DNA from 3 places in the Pseudomonas sp. StFLB209 genome. Region 2 is predicted to be linked to each of the others. Evidence: predicted binding sites of a transcription regulator. Region 2 holds the regulator's gene; each other region holds the start of a gene.
The links. Region 2 encodes FliA, which starts transcription of late flagellar genes. Its sites were predicted from a motif close to CTAAAGTTTNNNNNNNNNNNGCCGNTAA; they were not measured.

Region 1: the regulator FliA is predicted to act here: its motif matches at 1,377-1,404, upstream of PSCI_RS04275 (methyl-accepting chemotaxis protein).
Region 3: the regulator FliA is predicted to act here: its motif matches at 1,252-1,279, upstream of PSCI_RS18485 (methyl-accepting chemotaxis protein).

Annotation. Positions count from the first base shown of each region.
Region 1 is NZ_AP014637.1:908,458-910,719, forward strand. Features, by position in the region: gene PSCI_RS29415 (hypothetical protein) at 102-353, opposite strand; gene PSCI_RS04265 (helix-turn-helix domain-containing protein) at 469-756, opposite strand; gene PSCI_RS28945 (hypothetical protein) at 885-1,217, shown strand; gene PSCI_RS04275 (methyl-accepting chemotaxis protein) at 1,443-2,262, shown strand, end outside.
Region 2 is NZ_AP014637.1:3,930,425-3,932,686, reverse strand. Features, by position in the region: gene PSCI_RS17630 (protein phosphatase CheZ) at 1-295, opposite strand, end outside; gene PSCI_RS17625 (chemotaxis response regulator CheY) at 316-690, opposite strand; gene fliA (RNA polymerase sigma factor FliA) at 926-1,666, opposite strand; gene fleN (flagellar synthesis regulator FleN) at 1,663-2,262, opposite strand, start outside.
Region 3 is NZ_AP014637.1:4,125,548-4,127,809, reverse strand. Features, by position in the region: gene acnA (aconitate hydratase AcnA) at 1-316, shown strand, start outside; gene PSCI_RS18490 (CPBP family intramembrane glutamic endopeptidase) at 421-1,206, shown strand; gene PSCI_RS18485 (methyl-accepting chemotaxis protein) at 1,318-2,262, shown strand, end outside.

The DNA of each region.
Region 1 (2,262 bases), 3.0 Mb from region 2:
TGCAATGTCCCGGTCTACTTCGGGTTCTGGAACTGGCCGATCAATGATCAGTTGCTGGACGAGCTATCGGCCATGACCGGGCATCGCTATCGTCTGATGCATCAACACACCTGAATCGGGAGCACACACTGGATCTCGACAACCATGCGTACCTGACGACCTCCGAGGCGCTGGCGCAGCTCTGCGGCGCCGTGGCCCGGCCTTCCATCCTTAAGGAAGTCGATCACCTGATTGATGGCGAAGCCTATGATAAGGCGCTGCCTGGGCGTATTGCCGCCAGCTTGTATCAGGCTTGCAGAAACAGTGATTGGACCCGCTGCCAGTGCTCTGGAAAATCGGGTCGCAAGATTCATTTACTTCAGTGCTTGCTGAACGCGCCCGATCGAATACGCTGAAAAAACTGACCCACTCATCAACTAACAAGTGCGGGTTTCATAACTTCCTTACCATCGAGATATAAAGCCTGCTTCACGTTATCTTTCCCATACGGACGTTTAGCCTTTCCAGAAGAAGCTTGACCACCTCCTCCTGACTGAGCGCACCGCGCTTTGCGTAGCACACGACCAATAGTTCCAGCGGATGGACGCCCATCCTCGCTGCCAGTTGATCGAGCTTCTCCAGCGTGGGGCTTTTCAAGCCCCGTTCGATTTCAGAAAGGTAGGTCCGGCCGCTGACCCCGACAAAATCTTCCTGGGTCAGTCCTTTGGACTCTCGAATTTCTTTCAGCGCAGCACCGACGGCTTTGCTCAGCTCCATGGCGTGCCCCTTTACAAAAGAAAGGGTTTTCGCTTGAATGCATGCAATAGCACTACACGCTATAGCAGTCGCACCTAAAATTTATCCCCTCAGTTTTAGTACCGCCCCCAGCAGGAAGCAACTCGCTCATGATCACCAAGGACTTGCAAACGCAACTAACGGCCCATCTTTTTTCATTATTGTCCCCCGATTCCCCGTCAGGCTCAGCGCTCGAAACTTGCACCACAAATGAACAGGCCCATGTGCGTGCCGAAATGGTCAGCGCGCTCTGCTGCTATTTAATGAAAGACTGGGAACAGCTGCCCGAGTACAGCAAGCGCCCAATCGATTTCAACTTCGTGGCCGGCAGCGAGGCTGAGGAAGTCGCCCTGAAACAACTGGCCAGGGTCTTCATGGAATACGCGGAGATTGCCTTGAAAAACGCGCTGGCTTCGCAGCGCGAGCGGCAGGCAGACAAGTAACCAAACGTTTCTTTGCGCACAGCGCCCGGTGCTGCCCCGCCAAGCCACAACAGGTTCAGGCTGGGGCTTTCGGCTCGTTGCTGACGGGAGTTCTGCGAACATCGCTTGATCTGGATCAGCTCGTAACGCGGCGCCGCCGTTAATCTTGGCAAAATGCCACTAAAGTTTTCGCACTTCTGTTCGAGACACTGGCTACAGAAAATAATTCAGCCTGGATGCTGCACTATGCCTTTGCGTAATTTCAGTTTGCAAACCAAGCTGCTGCTGGTGTTGACCGTGGTCAACCTGATCAGTGTGGTGTCGTTCATCAGCTACGCCCAATACGCCAAGACTCAGGACATCCGCCAGCAGATCGACAATCGCCTGCGCACCGCAGCTTATGCGGTGCCGCGAGTGCTGGGCGACAACTACCTTGACCGCGCGCGCAAGGCCGATGGCCTCAAGGAAGGCGAGTACCTCAGCCAGGTGCGCAACCTGGGCGAGTACGCCGGGGATGTGGATCTCAAGTATGCCTACAGCATGATGGTCGATGCGCAGGGCCAGGTGTATTACCTGGCCGACGGCTCCAGCGCTGCCGACATTGCCAATAACAGCTATTCCAAACACCTGCAGCATTACACCGATGCCAGCCCGGCAGTGCTGGAGGCGGCGCGCAGCGGGCAAGCGCAGTTTGATGAGTACACCGACAGCTATGGCAGTTTCCGCTCGATCTTCCTGCCACTGCGCACCGCCAGCGGTCAGGCCTATGTGGTCGGTGTGGATGTCACCCTGACCGCCCTGCAACAGGCTATCAGCGCCAGCCTGTACAGCCTGTTGCTGATCGGCGCCGCCACCTTCGGTATCGGTTTGCTGCTGTCGTGGCTGGCGGCGCGGATGCTGGTGCAGGGCATTCACCACCTGACCGGCCAGCTCAACCATATTGCTGACAAACGCGACCTGTCGACCACCGTGACCGTCATCACCGGCGATGAAATGGGCCAGATGGGCAAACGCCTGTCGAGCCTGTTGCAGGACGTGCGCCAGACCCTGGGCAGCGCCTCGGGCA
Region 2 (2,262 bases):
CCGCACCCTCGGTCAGCCTTACAACATACGACAAACGCTCGGCGGCATCAGTGATCTGAGACACCTCTTCGGCTTGCGGCATCTGCGGATCGATATGGAAATTGACGATCGCGCTGTGCAGCTCACGCGTCAATTTGCCCACTTCCTGATACAGGCCGCGGTCGCGCGCCTGGTTGAGCTCATGGATCAGTTGCACGGCGTCGCCGAATTTGCCTTTTTCAAGGCTGGCGACCAGCTCGTGCGCGTGTTTTTTCAGGGTCGACTCGAAGTCACCCAATGAATCATTGTTATCCATAGCGCCCTCGCGGCATGCACTCAGCTATTGACGCGCTCGAAGATCTTTTCAATCTTCTCTTGCAATACCTGGGCGGTGAAAGGCTTGACCACATAGCCGTTCACACCGGCCTGGGCCGCTTCAATGATCTGCTCACGCTTGGCTTCAGCAGTCACCATCAGCACCGGAATGTTCTTCAGGCGCTCGTCCTGACGCACTTGGCGCAGCAGGTCGATACCCGACATGCCAGGCATGTTCCAGTCGGTTACCAGAAAATCAAAGGCACCGCTTTGCAGCATCGGCAGCGCGGTAAGACCGTCATCTGCTTCCGATGTATTGGTAAACCCCAGGTCACGCAACAGATTTTTTATGATCCGCCGCATCGTTGAAAAGTCATCAACGATGAGGATTTTCATGTTCTTGTCCAATTCGACCTCCAAGCAGTCTTTAACGAGCCCGCTCCCCGGACCCGCCGTTCACTCAATACAGGTACAGCAACCCCCCGGTGCAACCAGCGCTCGACGCACCAGACACCAGAACACGGCCAAATCGCCTGCAAACAACCCTGTAGAGTTGATTGACAGGCTCCTGCCTTGTCCGGGTAGTCGACACCTCAAGCCCTGCACAGCCGGCCTGAAACCAATGGATCTGTCAGCGCGCCCGCCATTCCCCCAAACGACCTCGCAAGCGGGCTGCGCACTGACTGTGTAACTGGCTGACCCGAGATTCGCTGACCCCAAGGACCTCACCGATCTCTTTGAGGTTCAACTCCTCGTCATAGTACAACGCCAGCACCAAACGCTCACGCTCCGGAAGATTGGCAATGGCATCGGCCAATGCTTTCTGGAAGCGCTCGTCCTCAAGATCGCGCGACGGCTCCAGCGAACCGCTGGCGCCATCTTCGTGCAGCCCATCATGCTCGCCGTCCTGCAGCAGGTCGTCAAAGCTGAACAGCCGACTGCCCAAAGTGTCGTTCAAGATAGCGTAATAATCATCAAGACTTAACTGGAGTTCGGCAGCAACTTCATGATCTTTAGCGTCGCGCCCTGTTCTTGCTTCAATAGCGCGAATCGCATCACTGACCATCCGGGTATTTCGATGCACTGAACGCGGCGCCCAGTCACCTTTACGCACCTCGTCAAGCATCGCGCCACGGATCCGAATGCCGGCGTAGGTTTCGAAACTGGCACCCTTGGTGGAGTCGTATTTGGTCGATACTTCAAGCAGGCCGATCATGCCCGCCTGGATCAGGTCTTCGACCTGGACGCTGGCAGGCAGACGGGCCAGCAGGTGGTAGGCAATACGCTTGACCAGTGGCGCATAGCGCTCAATCAACTCGTATTGCGAATTCCTTGATGCCTTGCTGTACATCTGATAACCGCTGGCTGTCATTGAACCGGTCCCGCTGCACTGGTCTGGTGAACAAGTCGCTCGACAAAGAACTCAAGGTGCCCACGCGGATTGGCCGGCAACGGCCAGGTATCGACCTTCTGGGCAATGGCTCGGAATGCCAGCGCGCATTTGGAGCGTGGAAAGGCTTCGTAGACCGCACGTTGCTTTTGCACCGCCTTGCGCACACATTCGTCATAGGGCACTGCGCCGACATACTGCAAGGCCACGTCCAGAAAACGATCGGTCACCTTGGTCAGTTTGGCAAACAGGTTACGACCCTCTTGCGGCGTCTGCGCCATGTTGGCCAGGACCCTGAAGCGGTTCATGCCGTAGTCGCGATTGAGCAGTTTGATCAGCGCGTAAGCGTCGGTGATCGAGGTCGGTTCATCGCAGACCACCAGCAAGACCTCTTGGGCGGCACGCACGAAACTGACCACCGATTCACCGATACCGGCTGCGGTGTCGATCACCAGCACATCAAGATTGTCGCCAAGCTCGCTGAACGCCTGGATCAGGCCGGCATGCTGCGCGGGCGCCAGGTGCACCATGCTCTGGGTACCGGAGGCCGCTGGCACGATACGCACTCCGCCAGGCCC
Region 3 (2,262 bases), 200 kb from region 2:
CAAGGCGGTGATCGCCGAGAGTTTCGAGCGAATCCACCGCTCCAATCTGGTCGGCATGGGCGTCTTGCCGTTGCAGTTCAAAGCGCCACACACCCGCAAGAGCCTGGGCCTGACCGGCCGGGAAACCCTGAGCCTGACCGGTTTGAGCCAGGCTGAGCTGCGCCCCGGCATGAGCCTGACGCTGCACATCCGCTTCGAAGACGGTCGTCAGCAAGAAATCGAATTGCTATGCCGGATCGATACCCTCAATGAAGTCGAGTACTTCAAATCCGGTGGCATTCTGCATTACGTGCTGCGCCAGTTGATCGCTGCCTGACCGCTCTGCCCGCCGTCCACCAAAAAGGGCGGCGGGCAGCAAACTCTCACCCGCTCATGCACCCGTCTCAGTAGAATCGCCCGCCTGATCTGCGGGAGATTCTGATGAGCACTACGCGCTGGGTGGCCCTGGCTTTGCTGGGCCTCGGGTATGGCATCGCACTGAGTCACGGCGCACTGCAAGCGCCAGCGCTGCTCGCCTTCGGGCTGCTGGTGTTGGCCGCCATGGCAGTGCGCCACACAAACCCGCCATGGCTGCGCTGGCTGGGTCATGTGCTGTTTATTGTCACCGGCCTGGCGCTGGCGTTGCATGGGCTACCGGGCTTCGATAATGCGCCGATCATGGAATACAGCCGCTCCAGCCCGGATGCAGCACCCTTTATCAGCAACCTGAACCTGGACAAGCCGCTGATCGGCCTGTGGCTGCTGTTGGCCTGCCCGTGGATCTTGCACGGCCAGAGCAGGGCCTACCGCCAAGCAGCGGTCGTCGTCATTGCAACCATCAGCCTGACTCTGGCCCTGGCCTGCATGGCCGGCCTGACCACATGGGCGCCGAAGTGGCCGCCCTACGCCATGCTCTGGCTGCTCAACAACCTGCTGTTGGTGACCTTGACAGAAGAATTGCTGTTTCGTGGCTATATTCAGGGCGCGCTGCAACATTACTGTCATCGTCGGCGACTGCAGGGCATACTGCCAGTAGGCATTACCGCCTCATTGTTTGGCCTGACCCATATCGGCGGTGGCTGGCTTTGGGCAGTGCTGGCCGGTTTGGCTGGCGTCGGTTATGGACTGGCCTGGCGCTATGGAGGGCTCTGGGCTGCGGTGTTGGCCCACTTTGGCCTGAACCTGGTGCATTTCTGCCTGTTTGCCTACCCAATGCTGGCACCTTGAGTATTGATCGCTGACAAGCATTGCGCTCATAAATGTGAGCGGCACCTCAATTTTTTATCGTCCCTGCCGATAACCCGCCAAAGCCTATTGGATCGAAGGATCGAACAGCCCATGCGCAACAATCAGCCCATCACCCAACGTGAGCGGACATTCGCAGCACAACAGCGGTTGATTTCCACGACCGACACCAAAGGCGTGATCACCTACTGTAATGAAGCGTTTCAGCAGATCAGCGGCTTCAGCCAGGATGAACTGCTCAGGGCGCCGCACAATCTGGTCCGCCATCCCGATGTTCCGCAAGCCGTCTTCGAACACATGTGGAGCACCCTGAAAAAGGGCCTGCCGTGGATGGGGATCGTCAAGAACCGTTGCAAGAATGGCGACCACTATTGGGTCAACGCCTACGTAACGCCGATTCTGGACGGCGGCAAGGTTGTCGGTTACGAGTCAGTGCGGGTCAAACCGACTGCCGAACAGGTACGCCGTGCCGAGGCCCTGTATGCCCGCCTCAATGCCGGCAAGTCGGCGTTGCCCAAACGCGATACCTGGCTGCCGGTGCTACAAGACTGGCTGCCATTTATCATGGTCAGCCAGATCGGCTTCTTGATCGGCATCTGGCTCAACTCCTGGTGGGGCTTCATCCTCGCCGCCACCCTGTCGGTCCCGCTGGGGCTGCTTGGCCTGAGCTGGCAGCAGCGCGGTATCAAGCGTCTGTTGCGGCTGGCTGAACAGACCACCTCCGACGCCCTGATCGCGCAGATGTACACCGACAGCCGCGGCGCGCAGGCACGTCTGGAAATGTCGATCCTCAGCCAGGACGCACGCCTGAAAACCTGCCTGACTCGTCTGCAGGACACCGCCGAGCACCTGAACACCCAGGCGCGGCAGTCCAACGATCTGGCCAACGCCAGCTCTGTCGGCCTGGAACGCCAGCGCGTCGAAACCGAGCAAGTGGCCGCCGCCATTAACGAGATGGCCGCGACCACCCAGCAGGTGGCCGGGCATGTGCAAAACACCGCCGACGCCACCCAGCAGGCCAACGCTCTGACCCGCCGG